DNA from 3 places in the Dyella sp. AD56 genome. Region 2 is predicted to be linked to each of the others. Evidence: riboswitches for the same ligand, from Rfam matches in the RefSeq annotation. Region 2 holds a riboswitch; each other region holds the start of a gene.

Region 1 (7,966 bases), on a different contig from region 2:
GCCAACAGCTTCACGTATTACGCCCGCTACTACGCACTGACCACTGCGGTGGGCGCAGGCAATCTCAGCGCCAGCGCCACCTTCACGGTGACCTATCCTTGATTCACACGCCGTGGCTCAGCCACGGCCTGAGTTGTACGTTCGCTCGCGCAACGGGCGAATGCACTTCCACCACGTCAAAAAGCGCAGGGTTGCACGGAACAACCCAATAGGGGGTATCTGAGGAGAACGCCGACATGGCTCGCTTCGCACGCCACCTATGCCTATTGTTTGCAGGAACGCTGTTGCTGGTCTGTCTCGGCCTGGCGCCTCGCGACGTTTCAGCCGCCACCTGCACACTCAGCCCTTCCGGCGCCACGCTGACCGTAGCTGCCGTGACCGTCAGCACCGGCACAGCCAACGGCACCAAGCTGGGCACTCCCGGCAACCTCGGCGTGACGTTCAGTTGCAGCGGCCTTTCTTCGGGACAGACCGCCACGCTGCAAGTGGGCGGCTTGGCATCGCGCGACGCCTCCGACCCTCCAGCCGGAGGAGGCATCAGCTTTGCGACCAACGTGCCGGGCATCGCCTTCGTATTGACTGCATCTCCCGTCCAGGCGTCGGACAACAGCTGTCTGCGCTGCGGGCCGGGTCAAACACCCGGCTGGGAAGCCGCCAGCGTGACTTCCGGACAGACCTCGACCTCAGTGACGTTCACCGGTCAGTTCATGAAAACCGGCAACGTGACGCCAGGCACCGTCAATAGCATTCAGTTGGCGCAGTTCTGGTGGTACATCTTCGGTGTGAGCAATAGCGTCGGGCCGATTGGCACACTCACGCTCGCCGCCACGCCAGTCAACATACAAGCATGCTCGGTGAACTCCGACTCGACCAACCTCAACGTGACACTGCCCACGGTCAGCACACAGGCCCTGCGCAGTGCCACGGCAGTGGCTGGACGCACCGGCTTCAATATCAACTTGACCTGCCAGGCGGGCGCCAACGTCTACATCACCATGGCTGCCTCCAGCGGCGCGGGCACTGCCACCGGCACTCTGCTCAGTAACGGCACCGCGGCTAACGTACAGGTTCAATTGCTGGACAAGAACTACAACCCCGTGTCGTTCAACACGTCCACGCTGATCGGTGCGGCGCCCTCGGGCACGCTATCGATTCCTTACTACGCGCAGTATTACGCGACGGGCGCGGCCACCGCGGGCTCAATAAAAGCCACGGCGACATTCACCATGACGTACCAGTGAGAGCCACGTGACAGCGGCTCTCAAGTTTGTCGAGAAAACGCCGATAAGTTAATCGTACGCTTGAGTGACCAGCTGCATGTGGACGTCCCCGGGAACGGAGGCGCGTACGTAGCCAGAAAAATAACTCACCAAGCGATCAGCACCCAGGCTGGAGGACTCCAGCGATTCCACGCTGACGGTATAGGCTTGTGGAGCCTTTGCCGAAAACGAAGCATCCGCGGTGCCACTGCAACCAAAGCGTGTGCGCGACGTATGGGCCATGCCTTGTGTGGCGGGCGCAGAGTCGGAGCCGCCCATGCTGCACGTCGGCGTTACCACCGCGCCCGAGAACGTGATCGTTCCGCCATCCGCATGCGCCAACGGCGCGCCTAGCGCCAAGGCGACGACGCATCCGATCCAGGTCTTGCGAGTCCAGCCCTTCATAAATGCCCCTTCCCGTACCCCCTGCGGAAAGCGGGGGTACCTGATGGGATCTATCGGCGTGGGTCACCGGGGCTTGATATCGGAATCCCGGGCGCACTCTCAGAGCGTGAACCAAGTCACACTTTTGGCGCATCCCACGAAGGGCGTACGTAGAACTACGTTGGGAAGTGGCGAAGGGCATCGCCGGGGCTGATCCGGTTAGCGGCCGGGCTCAGCCGAACTTGAGGGCCTTGTTAGGCAACGGTTTAGGAAACTATCCGCGATTCAACGTGAGGAAATGTATTTCTCGCGGCGGATATGCATCACCGGCAAACCGAAGTCCTTCAGGGCGGTAAAGGCCGCGTCGACCATGTTGGGGTTGCCGCACAGGTAGGCGATATCCCGCTCGGCGCTGGGCGCCAGCTCGGTCAGCACGTTCTGCACGTGCCCTGGGCGGTCGTTCGGACGGGGCTCTGCACGGGGCTGGCGGCTCAGGCAGCCGTAGAAGGAGAAGCCTGGGTTGGCCTGTGCAAAGGCTTCGAATTCATCGCCGTAGAGCAGTTCAGTTTCGTTGCGCGCGCCATACAGCAGCACCACTTCGCGGCCCTGCTTCACCAGCTCGGCGATCTGCGGAAGCATGGCGCGGTACGGCGTGACGCCTGTGCCGGTGGCCAACAGCAGGTAGCGTGCATTGGTGTCGCCCGCCTGCAGGACGAAACGACCGTACGGGCCGCTGGCGTTGATCTCGCCGCCGATCGGCAGCTCGCCCAGCAACTTGGTGGCCGCGCCGCCCTCCACATAGCTCACCGCGATTTCGATGCGCTGCACCGGCGAGGAGCCGTCGCCCACCGTGCCCACCGAATAGCTGCGCTTGGTGGCCGCACCGTCCTCGTAGTGGAAGTGGATCTGCAGGAACTGCCCCGGCGTGAAGGCCAGCGGTTGGCCGTCGGCGCGCTCGAACGCCATGTGCCGCACGGTGGGCGCCAGCATGGTGGAGTCGACGAGACGGAGCTGGAAATGATCGGCCATGGGTTTTCCGGGGAAACAGTGAGAACGCCGTTTGTGAACGGAGCGGTATGGGAAGCCACGTATAATAGAAGGCTGGCCCCTTCGGTGCAGCCCATGTCCCCCAGTTCCACACCCGCGCTGGTCGTCGAGAACCTGCGCAAGACCTACAGCAACGGCGTCGAAGCCCTCAAAGGCATCAGTCTCACGGTCCAGCCTGGCGATTTCTTCGCCCTGCTCGGCCCCAACGGCGCCGGCAAATCCACTCTCATCGGCATCCTGTCCTCCCTGGTGAACGCCACCAGTGGCGACGCGCAGGTGTTCGGCGTGTCAGTCAACAAGCAGCGTGGCAAGGCCATGCAGCTCATTGGCCTGGTGCCTCAGGAGATCAACTTCAACCAGTTCGAAAAGCCGTTCGACATCTGCGTCAACGAGGCCGGTTTCTACGGCATTCCGCGCAAGATCGCCGCCGAACGCGCCGAGAAGTACCTCAAGGAACTGCGCCTGTGGGATAAGGCCCAGCATCAGGCGCGCATGCTTTCCGGCGGCATGAAACGCCGCCTGATGATCGCCCGCGCGATGATGAACGAGCCCAAGTTGCTCATCCTCGACGAACCCACCGCTGGCGTGGACATCGAGATCCGACGCTCCATGTGGCAGTTCGTCAGCGGCATCAACGCCGCTGGCACCACGGTGATCCTCACCACGCATTACCTTGAGGAAGCGGAAACGCTTTGCCGCAACATCGCCATCATCGACCACGGCACCATCGTGGAAAACACCTCGATGAAGCGCCTGCTGGCTTCGCTGGACGTGGAAACCTTCGTACTGGACGTGAACCACCTGCCCGCCGAGCTACCCGCCATCCACGGCATCAGCCTGCGCCGCGTGGACGATCACACGATGGAGGCGGAGATGTCCCGCTCGCACGACCTCAACTCGCTGTTCGCCGGCCTGAGCGAGCGCGGCGTTACCGTGACGTCGATGCGCAACAAGACCAACCGCTTGGAGGAACTGTTCGTGCGACTCGTCGAGAACGGCCGTAAGGACACCACGGAGAAGGCCGCATGAACGCCGCTGGCAACCTCGTCGCACTCCACACCATCGTCCGCCGCGAGATCGTGCGCATCATGCGCATCTGGACGCAGACGCTGATCCCGCCGGCCATCACGATGACGCTGTACTTCGTCATTTTCGGCAAGCTGATCGGCAGCCGCATCGGTGAAATGCATGGCTTCACCTACATGCAGTACATCGTGCCCGGCCTGGTGATGATGAGCATCATCACCAACAGCTACGGCAACATCTCCAGCTCGTTCTTCGGCGCCAAGTTCAGCCGCGCCGTGGAAGAAATGCTGGTGTCGCCCATGCCCAACTGGGTGATGCTGCTGGGCTACGTCACCGGCGCAGTGGCGCGCGGCCTGGTGGTCGGCGCACTGGTGCTGTTGATCGCACTGTTCTTCACCGACCTGCATGTGGCGCATCCGATCATTACCTTCCTGTCGGTATTGCTCGGCGCCACGGTGTTTTCGCTGGCTGGCTTCGTCAACGCGGTGTTCGCCAAGAAGTTCGACGACATCGCACTGGTGCCGACCTTTGTGCTCACCCCGCTCACCTACCTGGGTGGCGTGTTCTATTCGGTGGATCTGCTGGGCCAACCCTGGCGCAGCATCTCCATGATCAACCCCATCCTGTACATGGTGAACGCGTTCCGCTACGGCGTGCTCGGCGTGAGCGACGTGCAGATCGGCGTGGCTTTCGCGGTGATGTTGGTGTTCGTGATCGGCCTGACCGCCGTGGCGCTGCACCTGCTCAAGCGCGGCGTGGGCATGCGTTCCTAACCGCAATATGCAGGAGCGCACAGCGTGCGCTCCTGCAAACGAACCAAAGATTGATCCATGCGCGTCAACAAATACATCAGCGAAGCCGGCATCTGCTCCCGTCGTGAGGCGGACGAACTACTACTCGCCGGCCGTGTCACCATCAATGGCGAAGTCGTCACCACCGGCGCGAAAGCACTGGAAGGCGACGAAGTGCGCGTGGATGGCGAGATCGTCAAGGCACGCATCCTCGCCGCCACACCGTCCGCCAAGCGCGCGGTGTACATCGCGCTGAACAAGCCGGTCGGCGTTACCTGCACCACCGACCAGACGGTGAAAGACAATATCGTCAATTTCGTCGACCACCAGGAACGCGTCTTCCCCATCGGCCGCCTGGACAAGGATTCCGAAGGCCTGATTCTGCTCACCAGCAACGGCGATATCGTCAACGAAATCCTGCGCTCGGAAAACAACCACGAGAAGGAATACCTCGTGGCCGTAAACAAGGCGGTGACCGACGAATTCCTGCAAGGCATGGCACGTGGCGTACGTATCCACGGCCAGATGACCAAGCCATGCAAAGTGCGCAAGATCGCCAAGTTCGGCTTCGCAATCGTCCTTACGCAGGGTTTGAATCGGCAGATTCGTTTGATGGCGGCGGAGTTTGGTTATCGCGTGACGCAGTTGCGGCGTGTGCGCATCGTCAACGTGAAGCTGGGGCATTTGAAGGTGGGGCAGTGGCGGAATCTCACCGATGCGGAGTTGAAGGGGTTGTTGCCTCAGCGGACGCAGTGGTAGTTGGCGTCAGGTTGCTCTTCTCCCTCGCCCCTTTGGGGAGAGGGTTGGGGTGAGGGGTGGGTGCTCGCCTCACCGTTTCTTCTTTGCCGTCGTCCCTGCGAAGGCAGAGATCGAGTTTCGCCAGTGGTCGGCTGTCGCCTCGTGCTTTATCGCGACCTGGCCGCTTACGCAGCGGGCGTTTCGATCGTCTGCCGACGACGCGAAGCTAGTCCCGTGGAACACAGCGGGTAGTTCGGAGCGCTTCGCAACGCGCCCTCGCGGAGAGGACTTAAAGCAGGCCTCGCTACGCTTCCCTACCGGTGTGGAGAACTCGCCACGGAACGGCATCGTCTTTCTCTTCTGCCTTGGCTTTGTGCACTAAAGCAGGAGCCACGCGACCCGCCGCGATGCGATGTGCGGCGCAGCTGCACGAGCCGTCCGCTTTCGCTTTTGACCTTCCGGCCCCCTGTGCGGCGGTGAGGGGTGGACGACAAGGCCCGCAGGGGGATCGGCATGGATGCCGATCCCTTTTCGCCAGGGCAGGAAGCCCTGTCGAAAAGCCCGGCCACCCCTCACGAACTGGCCGGCGCAGCCGGCCAGCGCCAAGTGGGGGTGCCCTTTCTTTGGGTTACTTTTCTTTGGGCAAGCAAAGAAAAGTGACTCGGCCTCCGGCAGGAGGTCGAAACGCCCGCCGCGTAGGCGGCCAGATCGACGCTACGCGACAATCGAGCGATAACGCTATTGGACCCCGGCCTACGCCGATGTGACGGCTAAAGATGAGACGATAAGGCGAGCACCCACCCCTCACCCCAACCCTCTCCCCGAAGGGGAGAGGGAGCAGAACTGGGGCTCTATGCGCGCACCGCGCATGACCATCCTCACCCCTCGGGGCCACGACACCACCACCAACCTCCGGCAGGGCCCCCACCTTCCCCCGTCTGCTACCATTCGCCCCGCCTGAGGTGACCATCGGCCAACCAGCCGATAGTTGAAACGGGAATCCGGTGCGGCGCCAAGGCGCCTATTCCGGAGCTGCCCCCGCAACGGTAGGCGAGTGCGATCCAGGGGATCGACGGAGCGACAGGAAGCCACTGTGCCGAGCGCATGGGAAGGCGTCGTTCTGGAAGACACATGTCTTCACCCGCGAGCCCGGAGACCGGCCTCGAGGTATGACCAGACTGGCGGTGGGCCATGTTGGGGAGCCGTGCATGCTGCACGGGTGCCTAGCCTTCTTCCGCCTGTCTTTTTTTCATGCAATCCGCGCGGGCAGGCGCGGTTGAGGAGCTGTGTTTTGGCCATCCGAATTTCCACGATCCGTCGTTCCGTGCTGGCGACGGCGCTGTTGAGCGTCATTTTTCCCGCGTTCGCTGACGACACGACCAACCTGGACGGCGTCGTTGTCACCGCTACGCGCACCGAGCAGACCCAGAACCAGACACTGTCGGCCGTCACTGTGATCGACCGCGCCGATATCGAGCGTCTGCAGCCAGCGTCGCTGGGCGACTTGCTGCGCGGTACGCCGGGCATGCAGATCGCTAACAACGGTGGCCCGGGCAAGTCCACCAGTGCGTTCCTACGTGGTACCGAGGCGGACCACGTGCTGGTGATGATCGACGGCGTCAAGATCGGCTCGGCCACACTGGGCCAGGCGGCTCTGCAGGACATTCCAGTCGATCAGATCGAGCGCATCGAAATCGTGCGCGGCCCGTTCTCCAGTCTTTACGGCTCGGAAGCGATTGGCGGCGTGATCCAGATCTTCACCCGTCGCCCGGAAGGTGCCTTCGTGCCGTCCTTTAGCCTGGGTGTAGGCAGCTACCGTGACCTCAACGGTTCGGCGGGCTTCGCTGGCAAGAGCGGCGATGGCTGGTACTCGCTGGAGGTGTCGCACGACCAGACCCACGGCATCAATTCGTGCCGTATCGGTGCGGCCGAAGTGGGCGCTGCGTGCTTCGCCGACCAGCCGGACAAGGACGGCTATCGCAATACCGCGTTGACTCTGCAGGGTGGTTACAAGTTCGACGAGCAGTGGGATGCGGACGTGCGCCTGTTCCGCAGTGAAGGCCACAATTGGTATGACGGCAATTACACCGACTCCGACAAGAGCGCCACGCAGGTGGTGGGTGGCCGCGTGCACTATCGCCCGGCCAGCAACGTCAAGCTGACGCTCAGCCTCGGCACCAGCGACGATTTCGAGAAGGATTATCTCCAGGGCGCGTACGTCAGTCGCTTCGACACGCATCGCGATGTCGGCACCGCGCAGGCGGACATTGGCTTCTGGGGCGGCCTGCTTAGCACGGGCTTCGACTGGCAGCGCGATCAGGTGGACAGCACGGCGGGTTACATCAACCCATTTACGCAGGCTCCGATCGACAGCCGCATCAACCGCGGCGTATTCGCGCAGTGGCAGCAGACCTTCGGCAGCCAGTCGGTGCAGGCCAGCGTGCGCCACGACGACAACAGTCAGTTCGGCAGCAAGAACACCGGCAGCCTGCTGTGGGGCTGGGACTTCACCCAGACCCTGCGCCTCACCGCCAGCTACGGCACGGCGTTCAAGGCGCCGACCTTCAACGACCTGTATTACCCGTACTACGGCAACCCGGACCTCAAGCCGGAAACGGCGCACAACATCGAGCTCGGTCTGCGCGGTAGCTATGGCTGGGGTTACTGGTCGTTGAATGCGTTCCGCAACAACGTGAACAATCTCATCACCTACGATGCCGC
Region 2 (7,966 bases):
TAGTCAATAAAATCTATACAGCAAGAAGTTACTATGTCGCGACAGATATCGCATTAACTTGCGAATTATCTGACTCGGAAATAAGAACCCCTTTGGCGTCCCCGCGTCCGCTGCGGTGCAGCGACCTTCGTTGGAATGGGGTGAAGCCACGGTGAAAGCGGCCTGACGCGATATTTCGTATAACGCCAGACCACTGATTTCCGTGAGATTCAGTCGGCGATGCCGTCGTTCTCGAAACGCAGGTGTTTTACGCTGCGTCCCCGACGCCGAACCAGCTTCAAGGCTTCAATACCAATGCGTATGTGGCGTTCAACAAATTGCGTCGTCACGCTCCGGTCGCTTAATTCCGTCTTAACGCCCTCGGGGATCATGGGCTGATCGGAGACCAGGAGCAGCGCTCCACACGGAATCTTGTTGGCGAAGCCCGCCGCGAAGATGGTGGCGGTCTCCATGTCGATGGCCATGCAGCGGGTGCGCCGCAGATATTCCTTGAAGGTTTCGTCGTGCTCCCAGACACGGCGGTTGGTGGTGTACACCGTACCCGTCCAGTAGTCGTAGCCCAGGTCGCGGATCATGGTGGATACGCCGCGCTGCAACTGGAAGGCCGGCAGCGCCGGAACCTCCGGGAGTAGATAGTCGTTGGAGGTGCCTTCGCCGCGGATGGCGGCGATCGGCAACACCAGGTCGCCGATGGCGTTCTTCTTCTTGAGCCCCCCGCATTTACCCAGGAAGACTGCAGCCTTGGGATGGATGGCGCTCAGCAGATCCATCACGGTCGCCGCATTGGGGCTGCCCATGCCGAAATTGATCAGGGTGATGCCGTCGGCGGTGGCGTTGGGCATGGGACGATCCCGCCCCTGCACTTCCACCCCATGCCATTCGGCGAAGAGGTCCACGTAGTGTCCGAAATTCGTCAGCAGAATATGCTGGCCGAACTGCTCCACAGGCGTGCCGGTATAGCGCGGCAGCCAGTTGGAGACGATCTCCTGCTTGTCCTTCATTGAGACCCCATGAGGTCAGCGCAACAAAAGGCTTTGTTGCGCGTTACCGGCGACGCCACGCCGGCACGATGCCAGATATGTTTTCCCATAATAGCGGGTGAGCGACTTGTTCTGGATGGGTTTGACGACAAATTCCGGATCGGGACCGGTCATGCACCACCGTGACCCACGTCTACCGCCATCCCTTCGGGCCGGTGCGCCAACGACATGGACAACAACGGAGTCATCTGCGAGTACGAGCCACACCTTACTTATATGTCTATCCATATGGACTGCTGTTTGCGAGGTCATTGGTTGCATCGGTAACTGCCTGGGGGCTCGCATCAAGCGCAAAGACACCCCGTCGAACCAACCAACGTTTGCCGGAGAGAGCCAAGATGCCCGATGAGATCCGTCGATCCGCGCGACGCGGTGCCCCTTCTAAACCACGGAAGCACATCTCTGGCGGCACCTCCCCAGCCGAATCGCGATTTCCATGGCGCGGCGAAACCCATGGCATCATGAGCCAAACTGGGGAGTCTTCAATATGCGGATGGGTCTGGCCATCGATGCAGCCTGTGATTTGCCACAGGCATTCCTGCAAGAACACAACATCGCGGTGATGCCCATCACCATCCATGTCGACGACGAAGTCTTCATGGACAACCGCAACCAGGTCGAGCTGCACCGCTTCCTGGATCGCAACCTTGGTAACCGGAGCCATTCGGCCGAGACCATCCCCTGCTCCGTCGAAGACGTGCAAAAGCTGTTCCTCGAGAAACTGGTGCTCGAGCAGGATTGTGTGTTCTGCCTCACCATCACCGCCACGCGCAGCGCCATCAATGAGCATGTGATCAAGGCGAGCTTTGCGGTACTCAAGCACTACCGCGAAGTGCGCGAGAAGAACAACCTCTCGGGTCCGTTCCTGATGCGCGTCATCGATACCCGCACACTCTTTGCGGGTTCAGGACCGGCTATCGTCGAAGCCACGCGCCTGATCCAGGCGGGCGAACAACCCGCAGCCATCCGCGAACGCCTCACCTATGTAGCCAACAACTCGTACGGCTACATGCTGCCGCGCGACCTCTACTACCTGCGTGCCCGCGCCAAGAAGAAAGGCGACCGCAGCGTGGGCCTGCTCAGCGCCATGCTTGGCTCAGCGCTGGACATCAAGCCGTTGCTGCGCGGCTATCGCGGCGAAACAGGCCCGGTCGGTAAGGTGCGTGGCTTCGAGCACGGTGCGGAAACACTCTTCAACTACGCCGCGCAACGCGTCCACGCCGGCCTGTTGGTACCCGCGGTATGCGTGAGCTACGGCGGCGATCTGGCTGAACTGGCCAAGCTGCCCGGTTATGCAGAACTGCGCACGGCGTGCGAAGAGTGCGGCGTAGATTTGATGGAAGCGCCGATGAGTATCACCGGCATGGTTAATGTGGGCGAAGGTGCGGTGACGCTCGGCTTCGCCGCTGAAGAACACGTCGCCGAGTTCTGAGACTGCCGGGAGGATAGGCATGATCCGCCTGTGCTTTCTCGCTTCGCTCCTACTGCTGAGCCTGCCCGCCGTCGCGGGCACGGCCTACCAATGCACCGACGCCAGCGGCAAGGTGTCATTCCAGGACAAGCCGTGCCAAGGCCAGCAGCGCCAACAGGTGCTGCACCTAGACGATACCCCAGCCTACACGCCGGCACAGCCAGAGACTGTCCCTGCGCCGGAGGCCGACATGGCACCTCCGCCACCACTACCGCCACCGCCGATCGAGTCGTCGTTGCCCGTCCTGTATGCATGCGTACGCGCAACCGACGGCAAGACGTACACCAGCGAGAACGGTGATCCCCAGCCCTATCAGGTGCCCTACGGCATTCTCGGCGCCGCACAACTGCCTCTTTCGCAGGCCTACGGTGGACCAGGCGCCGCCGGCGCATCCGCTCCCGAGCTCAACCGCGGACGCGTTACGCCCGGACTCATCGCCAACTACTACGTCTGGGTACAGGACCAGTGCCGCCCATTGACGCGAGCCGAGACCTGCCGCTCCCTACGTGATGCGTACGACGACATCGAGAGCAAGCTCAGGCGCGCATTCAAGAGTGATCAGCCTCCGTTGGAGCAGCGCGAGCAGGAGTTGCGTGGGCAACTTCGCAGCTGTTGATTTACGACTGCTCATTTTTTGCGCAATGTCATGCAAGTCTACGCTGCACAAGGCCAATGACGGCTTGTCCACAGGCTTGCCACCAGGGTTTCCCCAAACGCTGTGGAAAACACAGTTACACGAGCTGCTGCAAATCTGCGCATGATGATGAAAGCTTTGCTACGACATGGACTTGCATCGCCTATCCACAGGCTTACCCGGGTCCCATCCACATTTACTGTGGAAAAGGCCGCGCCAAGCCTGGCGCAAAAATGCGCACGAAGATGAAAATCTCGTACCGGCGTGCACTTACATCAACTGTCCACAGGCTTGCCCATAGGCCATCCACATAACCTGTGGAAATCCACGCGTCAGCGCTGCTGTAAAAGTACGCACGATGATAAAAATCTCGCACTGTCACGCACTTGCATCGACTATCCACAGGCTTGCCAAGAGGCCATCCACATTCGTTGTGGAAAACCATCGGCCGCTGTCGATCTTTTGCGCATGATGATGAAACTTCAACCGTGGCGTGCACTTGCGCGGCCTATCCACAGGCTTGCCATGCGCCCATCCACATTCGCTGTGGAAAACGCGCGATCAGCGCCAGTTTGGCTCGTCTTTTCGCCGCGTGACTAAGCCCATGCGAACGGCGAGTCAGAACCCGTAGTTGAGAAAGCCCCCATCCACCGCCAGCACCTGGCCGGTGACATAGCTCGCCGCAGGCAGACAGAGAAAAGCAATGGCCGCGGCTACTTCCTCCGGCTCGCCAATGCGGCGCAGCGGTGTGCGGTCGAGTACTTCATCGAGGTACTCGTCGTCGGCAAGCGCCGGCTCGGAACGCTGCGTGCGGATGTACCAGGGCGCTACCGCGTTGACACGGATGCCATCCGCCGCCCATTCCACCGCCAGATTGCGGGTGAGCTGATGAAGGGCGGCCTTGGTCATGCCATAGGGCGATCCCGTGCGCACATGCGTCACGCCTGAGACGGAACCCACATTCACAATGGCTGCATTGGCGTGCTGCACGAGCTGCGGGTGCGCCAACCGGCACATCTCGAAGGCCGAGAACAGATTCTGCTCGAAGATCGCCCGGTACTCGTCCTCGTGATACGCCAGCGTCGGCGCGGGACGGTTGCCACCGGCATTGTTCACCAGCAGGGAAAGCGGCGCACCGAGATCGGCGACCCAGTCGAACACGGCGAGGCGATCTTCCTGTTGTCCCAGGTCTGCACCGAACGCCAACACCTCGATGCCTGGGAAGTCGTCCAGCAACTCCACACGCACCTGTTCCAGGTAATCAGCATCGCGTGCCACCAGCAGCAAGTTGGCGCCGAGGCCAGCCAATTCACGGGCAGTGGCGTAACCGATGCCCTTACTGGCTCCGGTGATCAGGGCGGTGTGTCCTTGCAGCTGCCAGGCATCGATGCGTGCGTTCATGCGTCGAGCTTAGAGCCTGTACACGTTCTGCGCCAAGCATGGCCCGCTACCATGCAGGTGTGACCTTCCATCGGAGAGGCCTTCCATGAAACGACTAGTCCCCCTGCTTTGTCTGCTCTCCCTGACCGCCTGCTCCGGCAAAGCGCCCGCACCGGAGTCCGCCCCCGCTGCCGCCAGCGCCGCGCGCGTGGCGACGCCGTGGGACGACATGAAGAAGGACGAGCAACGCGCGGCGGATGTGCAGAAGACCGTGGACGAACAGGCGAAGAAGCAGCAGCAACAGATCGAGGCAGCACAGCAGTAAATGTTCGGCACTTGGCAAATGGACGTCTGGACGAGCATCGTGTCCGGCATGAACGCCCATCACGACGAACTTGCCAACGCGCCACTGCTGGACATCGACGATGCCAGCGTGATGCGCGGTGACCGATTGATCCTCGATCGCTTCAGCCTGCGCATTGGCGCTGGCCAGCACACCGCCATCCTCGGTGCCAACGGCGCGGGGAAGTCCACGCTGGTGCGCTTGATCACGCGCGAGCTGTACCCGCTCGCGCGGGAAGACGGCCGCGCTCCGGTGCGTGTATTCGGCCGCGATCGTTGGCACGTTTCCGATCTGCGCGGGCTGCTCGGTATTGTGTCGCCCTCCCTGCAACACGACTGCACCACCGACGCGACGCTCGAAGTCTCCGAAGCCGTGCTGTCCAGCTTCTTCGCCGCGCAACGGCTGGGGCTCGACCATTACGTCACGCGGACCATGCGCGAGCGAGCGAACGAAGCACTGCATCAAGCCGGCGCCACGCATCTACTTGGGCGCACCATGGCCAGCCTGTCCACCGGTGAGGCGAGGCGTGTGCTCATTGCTCGCGCACTGGTGCATCAACCACGCGCCTTGCTGCTCGACGAACCCTGCGCGGGCCTGGACATGGCGAGCCGCCGGCGTTTCCTGGAGAACCTGCGCGGCCTTGCGCGTCAGGGCACCACGCTGCTGCTGGTGACGCACCACGTAGAAGAGATTCTCCCCGAGATCCAGCAGGTCGCCCTACTCCGTGACGGACGCCTGCACAAGCAAGGTGCCAAGCACGACGTGCTCACCGGCGCCCTGCTTTCCGAAACATTCGGCATGCCCGTGTGCGTGGAACGCCACGGCGACTATTACAGCGCAGCGATCGCATAAGGCCGTCTGGCCGTCCAATCCCCCCGCGGAAATCGCTTGACGCGCCCTGGCGCGCGGGCGTACTTTTGCGCCGCTGGTGGTTTTCATCTTTTCATCGCGATGAAAGGATGAAATTAAAAGGGAAGCCGGTGCGGCCCGTAAGGGCCAATTCCGGCGCTGCCCCGCAGCGGTGTGTGGAAACGACCTTCGCCATAAGCACTGGCCCTTTCGGCCGGGAAGCGGCGAACAGTAGGCGAAGCATTGACGTGCTTCATGTCCACGAGCCCGAAGACCTGCCCCGGCCAGAAGGCTCGTCCTTCTGTCAGACCTGGAGCTTCCGAGGGGAAGCGGCCGGATGTCGCGCCATGGCCCGCGCCCACGGCGTGCGCCTCCGTGCCCGCCCGCGGCTGTTCCGGTTCGCCCGAGGGGGCGAAGGTCGCTGGCGTGGAGGTCGATGCTGTCCGCATCGCTTTGGCGCAGTTCCTTCGTTCCTCATTCATCACGAATCGAGGACACGCAAACATGACTACCGTTACCAACCTGGGCTTCCCCCGCATTGGCCCGCGGCGCGAGCTCAAGCATGCACTGGAGTCCTACTGGCGCGGCGAAACCACGTCGCAGCAGTTGGAAGAAGCCGCTTCAGCACTCCGGCAAAAGCACTGGGCATTGCAGCGGGACGCCGGCGCCGACGTCGTTCCCTGCAACGACTTCTCGCTGTACGACCACGTGCTCGACACAGCCTTCCTGCTCGATGCCATTCCCGAGCGCTATCGCTCCCTGGTCGAGCGCGATGCGTACGCCGGCTACTTCGCGCTCGCGCGAGGATGGCAGCGCGACGGCATCGACCTGCATGCGCTGGAAATGACCAAATGGTTCGACACCAATTATCACTATCTGGTGCCGGAGCTCCACGCGGAACAGAGCTTCCGCCTTCGCGGCGATAAGCCAGTCGCGGAGTATCTGGAAGCCCGCGCGCAAGGCCTGGATGCTCGCCCCGTCCTGCTGGGACCGGTGAGCTTCCTGCTGCTCTCCAAGGCCGTGGATGGCAGCGATCGCCTGGCACTGCTGGAGCGCTTGCTGCCTGTCTATGCGGAACTGTTGGCGAAGCTCAAGCAGGCCGGCGCCGAATGGGTACAGATCGACGAGCCCTGCCTGGTGCTGGATCAGGATGGTGACGATCACGCGGCCTACCGCTTGGCGTACCACGCCCTGACCGCAGTGGAACGCCCGAAATTACTGCTTGCGACGTACTTCGGTCCGCTCGGCGAGAATCTGCCTCTGGCTGCGGAGCTGCCGGTCGACGGCCTGCATATCGATCTCATTCGCGCACCCGAGCAGCTCGACGCCGTGCTCGACGCACTGGGCGAGGAAAAGATCATCTCGCTCGGCCTCGTCGACGGACGCAACGTGTGGCGCGCCGACCTGGATCGCGCACTCCGGACGTTGCGTCGTGCTCACGACCGCTTCGGTAAGCGCGTGCAGATTGCACCGTCGTGTTCACTGCTGCACGTACCGGTTGATGCCTCCGTTGAAAACGCGCTGCCCGCGGACCTCAAGTCATGGCTTGCCTTCGCGACGCAGAAGATCGGCGAACTTCGAGTACTGGCCGATGCTGTGAAGGGGCTAGTGCGCGCCTACACCACGCTGGACACCGCCCGCGAGCAACAGCTGGCCCGCCAGCAGTCCGAACGCGTGCATCGCGCCGTCGTGGCGGAGCGCATGGCGGCCATCGACGCGACCGACTTGTCGCGTCGTTCACCGCATGCCGCGCGCAAGGCAGCGCAACAGCAGCACCTGCATCTCCCGCTGTTCCCCACCACGACCATCGGCTCGTTCCCGCAGACGCATGAGGTGCGCGAAGCCCGCGCGCAATTCAAGTCCCGCAAGCTTTCCATCGAGGACTACGAGGCCTTCCTCGAAGCCGAAACCGAGCGCTGCGTACGTTTCCAGGAAGACATTGGCCTGGACGTGCTCGTGCATGGCGAGTTCGAACGCAATGACATGGTGGAGTACTTCGGCGAACAGCTGGACGGCTTTGCCTTCACCAAGCTCGGCTGGGTGCAGAGCTACGGCTCACGCTGCGTAAAGCCGCCGATCATCTACGGCGACGTGCAGCGACCAGCACCGATGACCGTCCGCTGGTCGCGCTATGCGCAGTCACTCACCAAGCGTGCAATGAAGGGCATGCTCACTGGCCCAGTGACGGTGCTGCAATGGTCATTCGTGCGCGATGACCAGCCGCGCTCCACCACCTGCCGCCAGATCGC
Region 3 (7,966 bases), on a different contig from region 2:
TGATAAGCCGAAACCCGACGCTCGAAGAAGTTCGTCACTTCCTGCACATCCTGCAGATCCATGAAGTCGAACGGGTTCTTCGCACCGTACTTCTTCGGCAGATCAAGCTGGACCAAGCGCTGGTCCGCGCAGTACTCCAAGTACTGGCGCATGTCCTTCACCGACAGACCAGCCACACCACCAGAAAGCACATCCTCGGCGAACTGGGTTTCGCAGGCGATAGCGTCTTCCAGCATCTCTTCAATCTGCGTGCGCATCTGCTCGTCGAACAGATCCGGCTCTTCGGCGCGCACCGTGCGCACCACGTCGAACGCGAACGCCATGTGGCAGCTCTCGTCGCGGAACACCCAGTTGGTGCCCGAGGCCAAACCGTGCAGCAGGCCGCGCGAGCGCAGGAAGTACACGTAGGCGAACGCAGCGAAGAAGAACAGGCCTTCGATGCACGCGGCGAAGCAGATTAGGTTCAGCAGGAATTGGCGGCGGTGCTCGCGCGTTTCCAGCTTCTGCAGGCCTTGGATGGAATCGATCCACTTGAAGCAGAACTCGCCCTTCTGACGGATCGACGGGATGTTCTGGATCGCGTCGAACGCCTTGTTGCGCTCGGTCGGATCGGGAATATAGGTGTCCAGCAAGGTGAGGTAGAACTGCACGTGCAGCGCTTCTTCGTACAGCTGGCGCGAGAGGTACATGCGCGCTTCGGGCGCATTGATGTGCTGATACAGGTTCAGCACCAGGTTGTTCGCCACGATGGTGTCGCCGGTGGCAAAGAAGGCCACGAGACGATGGATCAGGTGGCGGTCCGCGTCGGACATCTTGGACTTGAGGTCTGTCGTGTCCAGCGAGAAATCCACTTCCTCGACCGTCCAGGTGTTCTTGATCGCGTTGCGGTACATCTCGTAGAACTCGGGATAGCGCATGGGGCGCAGGGTGAGTTCAAAGCCGGGATCAAGGATGTGCTGGGCACGTTCGGGTTGGGCGGACATGGGATTTCCCGATTAATTGTTATAGGTGATGGTGCGATCTGGTACGGGGAGCGGTCAGTTTGCCGGCCGCGCGTTCAACCAGTCAGTCGCTTCGTCCACGGAATGCACGAAACGGATCGCAGTGTGATGGGCGTGCTCGCGAGCCAATTCCGCGAAGCGTTCGCCGTACGATGAAAAATCCTGGATGACCAGGGCCACGGGAATCTGGTAGTTGGTGAACTTCTGGAAGAGTTCACCGGCCAGGCCCGTGGCGAGCCGGAAGAAGTCCGGTGACACGTCTTGCTCCGTGAGTACCAATCCGCCGGAGCCGAAGCTCGCGGCGAGGACGTCGGAGATATCCTGCCGCGAACCGATCACGAGGGATCGGTCCGCGGCGAAGATGATGGAGCGTGTGGACGACATGACGCCTTACTGGCAGGCCTCGCAGTATTCCGGGTTCTCCAGCGAGCAGAACACGGCTGCCGTGGCCTCTTCCTGATCTGCAACAGGCGCAGGCTTCGCGACCGGTGCTGCCGAGACCGTGGTCTTGGCGATCTTGGTGGCCGGGCGCGAACGCAAGTAGTACGTGGTCTTGATGCCTGACTTCCACGCGTACATGTACATGGAGCTGAGCTGCCCGATGTTCGGGTTTTCCATGAACAGGTTCAGCGACTGGCTCTGGTCGATGTACGCACCGCGCGCGGCGCCCAGATCGATCAGTGCCTTCTGCGGCAGTTCCCACACGGTGCGGTAGATGGTGCGCAGGCGCTCCGGAATCGCACTGATGCCCTGGATGGAACCTTCGGCCAGCTTGATGGCATCGCGCACGTCGGCGGTCCACAGGCCCAGCGTCTTCAGCTCTTCCACCAGGTAGCGGTTCACTACGAGGAAGTCGCCCGACAGCGTTTCGCGCTTGAACAGGTTGCTCACCTGCGGCTCGATGCATTCGTAGCAACCGGCAATCGACGCGATGGTCGCCGTCGGTGCGATGGCAATCAGTAGCGAGTTGCGCAGGCCCTTGTCCTTGATCGACTCACGCAGTTCGTCCCAGCGTGCCTTGTCGGTGGGCGTGGCATTCGACCAATAATCGAACTGCAGCTCACCGTTGGCCGCGCGGCTTTCGGCAAAGCCCGGGTGTGCACCGTTCTCCGCGGCCAGCTCGTTCGACTGCCACAGCGCGTTGTAATAGATCTCTTCGGCGATGCGCGTAGAAAGCATCAACGCTTCAGCCGAATCGAACGGCAGGCGCAGTTTGAAGAACACATCCTGCATGCCCATCACGCCCAGGCCCACCGGACGCCACTTGTTGTTGGCGACCTTGGCGGTGTCGATCGGGTAGAAGTTGAGATCGATGACGCGATCAAGCTGGCGCACGGCGGTACGCACCGTGGCGGCGAGCTTGTCGAAATCGAACTGGCCGTCCACTACGTGGCGCGACAGATTCACCGAGCCCAGGTTGCACACTGCCGTTTCATCGGCATTAGTGACTTCCAGGATTTCAGTGCACAGGTTCGACAGGTGGATGACGTTTTCCGGCTTCGCCGTCTGGTTGCTGGTGGCGTTGCTGCGGTCCTTGAAGGTCATCCAACCGTTACCGGTCTGCGCCAGCGTGCGCAGCATGCGGGCGTACAGCTCGCGCGCCTTGACCTTCTTGGTGGCGAGGCCTGCGGCCTCCGCTTCACGGTAGGCCTTCTCGAACGTCTCGCCCCAGCTGTCGACAAAGTGCGGCACGACCTTGGGATCGAACAGCGACCACTCGCCGTCGGTCTCCACGCGGCGCATGAACTCGTCTGGGATCCAGTTGGCCAGGTTGAGGTTGTGCGTGCGGCGGGCATCGTCGCCCGTGTTGTCGCGCAGCTCGAGGAACTCTTCGATATCGCCGTGCCACGGCTCCAGGTACACGCAGGCAGCGCCCTTGCGCTTGCCGCCCTGGTTCACCGCCGCCACGGAGGCGTCCAGCGTCTTCAGCCACGGCACCAGGCCGTTGGAGTGGCCGTTGGTGCCCTTGATCAGCGAGCCGCGCGAACGCACGCGCGAGTACGCCAGGCCGATGCCGCCAGCGAACTTGCTGAGCTTGGCCACGTCGCCGTACTTCTCGTAGATCGACTCCAGCGAGTCGGCCGGCGAGTCGAGCAGGAAGCACGAGCTGAGCTGTTCGTGCGCGGTACCCGCGTTGAACAGAGTCGGCGAGCTGGCGATGTACTCCAGCGAGGACAGCAGGCGGTACAGCTCCAGCGTTTCGCCGATCTCGTTGCCGCCGAGCGCGCAGGCAATGCGCATGAAGAAATGCTGGGGCGTCTCGATGACCTTGCGCAGCTGCGGATGGCGCAGCAGGTAGCGGTCATAGACGGTGCGCAGGCCGAAGTACTCGAAGCGGCGCGTGGCGAGCGGATCGATCGCGTCGTTGAGCTTGCGCGAATTGGCGGAAACGAAGTCGCGCAGGCGTTCGTTGAGGATGCCCAGTTCCGAGCCGCGCGCGATGGACTGCGAGAAGCTCTGGATTTCCTGGCCGCTCACTTCCTTGTCGACAAACGCGCCCAGCAGGCGCGCGGCGAGCTGGCCGTACTCGGGTTCCTCGGCGGTGAGGGCGGCCGAGGTGCGGATGGACAGCTGATCCAGTTCCAGCGTGGTGGCGCCGTCGTACAGGCCGCCGATGGTCTTGAGCGCCACGCGCATCGGGTCGACCGCATGCAGACCTTCCGCGCTACGGGTAACGGCGCGGACGATCTTGTTCACGTCCACCACTTCCTGGCGGCCGTTGCGCTTGGTCACGCGCATCTGGCCGGGGTTGTGGGGTGGGGTCAGGGCAAAGGGGGTATCCGTGCGCGGCGCTTCGGCCACGGCGGTGTCGGCAGAGAAAGCAGAGGTGTCGGCGCGCTCGTCTTCACGCTCGCGGCCAGTGGTATCAATAGGTTGCATGGCGACTTCGCTCCAAGCTTGGTCATCAACTGCCTGCTCGCGCGCGCAGGGCTGAGTAAATGAAGGTGAAGTCTCGCGGACGGTCGAGCGGCAGGGCAGGCGCCCCGCGCATCGACGCACTTCCCCGCGGAAGCCGTCACCCTTCACCGTGGTGCGTGGCCACGGCTGTCGGCAGGTCTTCGGACTCGTGGACATGGGTCTTTCGACCCGCCTACTCGCTCCCGCTTCCCAGCCGCTGAGGGCCAGTGCGTTGTTGGCTTTCGTTTCCACTTACCGCTGCGGGGCAGTCCCGGATTTCCACCGGATTCCCTTTTAAACCAGTCCGACCATAGGTCTGAGATTGGCACCGACGAGGCACAACATATCGGGCTACCTCGGGCCGGTCAACCCAATAGATTGTGGATTGAGCGTGGATAAGCCGGAAAACTTCAGGAGGGGGGCGGAGTTAGGAAATGCTAGGAAATTTTCAGGCGACCGTGGGTTGCCGCAGGGGGTGAAGAACACCTAATGGCACGTGGCGTCTGCGGTGAGTGGCAGGTGGTCTCAAGGGTCAGTGAGAATCGATGGACGATGGTTCGGTACGGCCCTGATGCAGCGAAGCATGTTGCGGATCTTCCAATCCGCAAGGCAAGCTCCCGGCTCGCCATCCGGCTACCAGACAAATCGAGGCCAGAGGCTATGGGGCACCCGCTGTTGCTCGTCCAGCTTGTTGTGATCATCGTGGCGGCGCGGCTGGTTGCGGCCATCGCCCGTCGCTTCGGTCAGCCGGCCGTGGTGGGCGAGATGCTGGCGGGGCTGGCGCTCGGCCCCATCGTGTTTGGCGCCATCGCGCCCACGTGGCAGCAGCGACTGTTTCCGGCGGACAGCCTGGGCAACCTGCAGAGCCTGAGTACGCTGGGCCTGGTCCTTTTTATGGTGGTAGTCGGTGCGGAGTTGCGTGTGCCGGCTAGTGCACGCGGCGGTTTGCTGCGGCCGGCCGCATGGATCGGCGGCATCTCGGTCGTGCTGCCGATGGCGCTCGCCCTGGGTATCGCACCGCTGCTGTATGCGGACTACGCGCCGCCAGGCATCACTAAGACGGCCTTCGCGCTGTTCTTCGCTACTGCCTGCGCCATCACCGCGTTGCCGGTGATGGCGCGCATCGTGAAGGAGCGCGGCCTCACCGACAGTCTGCCGGGGCGATTGGGCATTGCCGCGGCCGCCGTGGTCGATGTGCTTGCGTGGATCATGTTGGCCTGTGTGGTGGCATTGATCAGCGCGCACGGTGACTGGGCACCGTTCTGGCGCACCGTGATGGGTCTGGTACTGCTGCTCGTGTTGACGTGGTTTGTGCTGCGTCCGCTATGCGCGCGGTTGCTGACGCGTCACGCCCCAGAAGGCAATGCGAACGCTGCGGTGCTCGCTTTCCTTCTGGCGGGAGCCTTTGGTTGCGCGGCCATCACTGAGTGGCTCAACTTGCACGCCGTGTTCGGTGCCTTCCTGTTCGGCGTGTGCCTGCCGCGCGACGACCGCTTGCTGCACAAGCTGATCGAGCGCGTGGAGCACGTGACAGTGGCGACGCTGGTGCCTGTGTTCTTCGTGCTGGCGGGCCTGAGCACCAGTGCGCAGGTGCTCACGGGCGGCGCAGGTGTGGCGTTGCTCCTGGTGCTCGCTGTTGCCGTTTTGGGCAAGCTGCTGGGCGGCACGGCGGGAGCGCGCATCGCCGGGCAGAGCTGGCGCGACAGTTTCACCATCGGCTCGCTGATGAATGCGCGCGGGATGATGGAGCTGATTGTCATCAAGGTGGGCCTTGATGCCGGCGTCATCAACACCGCGATGTTCACCATCCTGCTGGTGATGGCCATCGTGACTACGATGATGACGACGCCGATGGTGATGGCATCGTACGGGCGGCCGCGACACGGAACGGCGGTTGCGTCAAATCGCTGACCAACCGCATCGCCTGGCCGTCAGCTCACCGTTAGTGGCTGTCGAGCGCCGTCGCTAGGTAGTGGTTACCAGATCCGCACCCGATCCTTCGGATCGAGGTACAGCTTGTCGCCCGACTGTACGTCGAACGCCTGATACCACGCATCGATGTTGCGCACCGGTCCGTTGACGCGGAATGCTCGCGGCGAGTGCGGGTCGCTGGTCACCTGGCGGCGGATGGCGTCGTCGGTGAGTTTGCCGCGCCACGCCTGCGCCCAGCCCAGGAACACACGCTGGTCGCCGGTCAGGCCGTCGATCACCGGTGCGGGCTTGCCATGCAGTGAGGCATGGTAGGCGTCGAGCGCGAGGGTGAGTCCACCGAGGTCGGCGATGTTCTCGCCCATGGACAGGTTGCCGTTGATGTGCACGCCGGGCAGCGGCTCGAAAGCGTCGTACTGCGCGCCGAGTTTCTTCGCGCGCTCCTCGAAGGCCTTTGCATCGGCGGGCGTCCACCAGTCGCGCAGCGCACCGCTCGCGTCGATCTTGCGGCCTTCGTCGTCGAAGCCGTGCGTGAGCTCGTGACCAATGAAGCCGCCGATAGCGCCATAGTTGATGGCGGGGTCAGCGTTGGGATCGAAGATCGGGGGTTGCAGGATGGCGGCAGGAAAGACGATGTCGCGCAGCGTGCCGTTATAGGCATCGTTGGTCTGCGGCGTCATGCTCCAGTCGCTGCGGTCGACCGGCTTGTCCAGACGATTCACGTAGAACGACCAGTCGGCTTGCGCCGCGCGCAGCACGTTGCCGGCTAGGTCGTCACCTTGGATGGCGACGTCGGTGTAGTCACGTGGATGGTCGGGGTAGCCGACTTTGATGGTGTAGGTGTCGAGCTTCTTCAGCGCTTCTTTGCGTGTTTCCGGTCCCATCCAGTCGAGCTTCTCGATGCGTACGTGATAGGCCGCCTTCAGGTTGCCGACGAGTTGCTCGATCTTCACCTTGGACGCGGCAGGGAAATACGTGTCTGTGTAGAGCTGGCCCACCGCCCAGCCGAGATTACCGAAGCAATAAAGGCGTTCGCCTACCTCGCAATCGCCTCCCGACACGGCATGCACACCGCGCTTCCAGCGCGCTTCGATCTGCTGTTGGCCGGCCAGCGTTTTGTTGTGCATCTCGAAGTACGCTTGCTGGAACGGATCCGAGAGGTAATAGGCGGCGTTGTCCGCGATGCGCGTGGCCTGCCAGGCCTGGATCGTCGTGACGGGCGTCTTCGCATACAGCGCGGTCAACTTCGGGAAGGCGGTCTTCTCCATCACGACCACGTGCGCCTGCTTTCCGAGTTGCGCCGCCTTGAAGAAATCGCTCCAGGCGAACCCGGGCGCGAGCTTTTGCAGATCACTGACGCTCATCGGGTTGTACATGGCCACCGGATCGCGCTGCTCGACTTTGCTGATGCTCGCCTGCGCGATGGCCGTCTCGAACGCCACCACGTCCTTCGCCGCGGCATCGGGTTGCGGCCAGCCGGCCAGCGTGAGAAGGCGCGTGACATAAGCTTGGTAGGCAGCCTTCTGTTTCGCGAATTCCGGCTTGAGATAGTAGTCACGGTCCGGCATACCCAGGCCGGCCTGCGACACATAAACGGCGTATTGGTTGATGTCCTTCAGGTCGACATCGATGCTGATGTTGAACAGAGAACCGTCGAAATCGGTGTTGGTACGGCCCATCAGCGCGGCTTGCGCATCGCGCGTGGCAGCTTGTTTCACTGCATCGAGTTGTGGGGCGATCGGTTTTGCGCCCAGCGCGTCGAGGTGGGTCTGGTCCATGAAAGAGTGGTAGAACATCCCGACTTTGCTTTGGAGCGTCGCGTCGCCGGCCTTGCCCTGTGCCGCTGCTTCCATCAGGTCATGCAGCCGTTGCTCGGTGAGATCGGTCATCGCCAGTCGCAAGCTGACGGCCGGTTTGTCGGCGGGAATCGGCGTGTGGTCCAGCCAGGTGCCGTTGGCGTAGCGGAAGAAGTCGTTGCCGGGTTTGACCGAGGTATCGCCGCCCGCCTGGTCGAAGCCCCACGCGCCATAGTGCGGCTTGCCCGTCGATGCGTCGGCCGCATGGGCCGTGCCGAACGCCAGCGCACACGCGCATGCCGCTGCCAGAATCCTGCTGACCATACGACCCTCCCGCCCGAA

The links. A riboswitch is a leader RNA that binds a small molecule or an ion and turns the genes downstream of it on or off. The one in region 2 is predicted to bind cobalamin.
Region 1: it holds a riboswitch for cobalamin, as region 2 does, so the genes downstream of both, btuB (TonB-dependent vitamin B12 receptor) here and metE (5-methyltetrahydropteroyltriglutamate--homocysteine S-methyltransferase) in region 2, are expected to answer to the same signal.
Region 3: it holds a riboswitch for cobalamin, as region 2 does, so the genes downstream of both, DyAD56_RS03945 (ribonucleoside-diphosphate reductase subunit alpha) here and metE (5-methyltetrahydropteroyltriglutamate--homocysteine S-methyltransferase) in region 2, are expected to answer to the same signal.

Annotation. Positions count from the first base shown of each region.
Region 1 covers NZ_NRDP01000001.1:222,008-229,973, reverse strand. Annotated here, with positions in the region: gene DyAD56_RS01040 (fimbrial protein) at 1-102, shown strand, start outside; gene DyAD56_RS01035 (fimbrial protein) at 237-1,241, shown strand; gene DyAD56_RS01030 (type 1 fimbrial protein) at 1,290-1,664, opposite strand; gene DyAD56_RS01025 (FAD-binding oxidoreductase) at 1,929-2,672, opposite strand; gene DyAD56_RS01020 (ABC transporter ATP-binding protein) at 2,766-3,719, shown strand; gene DyAD56_RS01015 (ABC transporter permease) at 3,716-4,489, shown strand; gene rluF (23S rRNA pseudouridine(2604) synthase RluF) at 4,547-5,266, shown strand; gene DyAD56_RS23780 (hypothetical protein) at 5,759-5,905, shown strand; cobalamin riboswitch at 6,189-6,425, shown strand; gene btuB (TonB-dependent vitamin B12 receptor) at 6,537-7,966, shown strand, end outside.
Region 2 covers NZ_NRDP01000007.1:83,312-91,277, reverse strand. Annotated here, with positions in the region: gene DyAD56_RS06485 (AMP nucleosidase) at 210-1,001, opposite strand; gene DyAD56_RS06480 (DegV family protein) at 1,528-2,472, shown strand; gene DyAD56_RS06475 (DUF4124 domain-containing protein) at 2,492-3,127, shown strand; gene DyAD56_RS06470 (SDR family oxidoreductase) at 3,764-4,546, opposite strand; gene DyAD56_RS06465 (hypothetical protein) at 4,632-4,850, shown strand; gene DyAD56_RS06460 (ATP-binding cassette domain-containing protein) at 4,899-5,720, shown strand; cobalamin riboswitch at 5,781-6,015, shown strand; gene metE (5-methyltetrahydropteroyltriglutamate--homocysteine S-methyltransferase) at 6,222-7,966, shown strand, end outside.
Region 3 covers NZ_NRDP01000004.1:105,158-113,123, reverse strand. Annotated here, with positions in the region: gene DyAD56_RS03955 (ribonucleotide-diphosphate reductase subunit beta) at 1-983, opposite strand, end outside; gene DyAD56_RS03950 (DUF4180 domain-containing protein) at 1,038-1,385, opposite strand; gene DyAD56_RS03945 (ribonucleoside-diphosphate reductase subunit alpha) at 1,392-3,881, opposite strand; cobalamin riboswitch at 4,034-4,247, opposite strand; gene DyAD56_RS03940 (cation:proton antiporter) at 4,560-5,810, shown strand; gene DyAD56_RS03935 (M13 family metallopeptidase) at 5,876-7,948, opposite strand.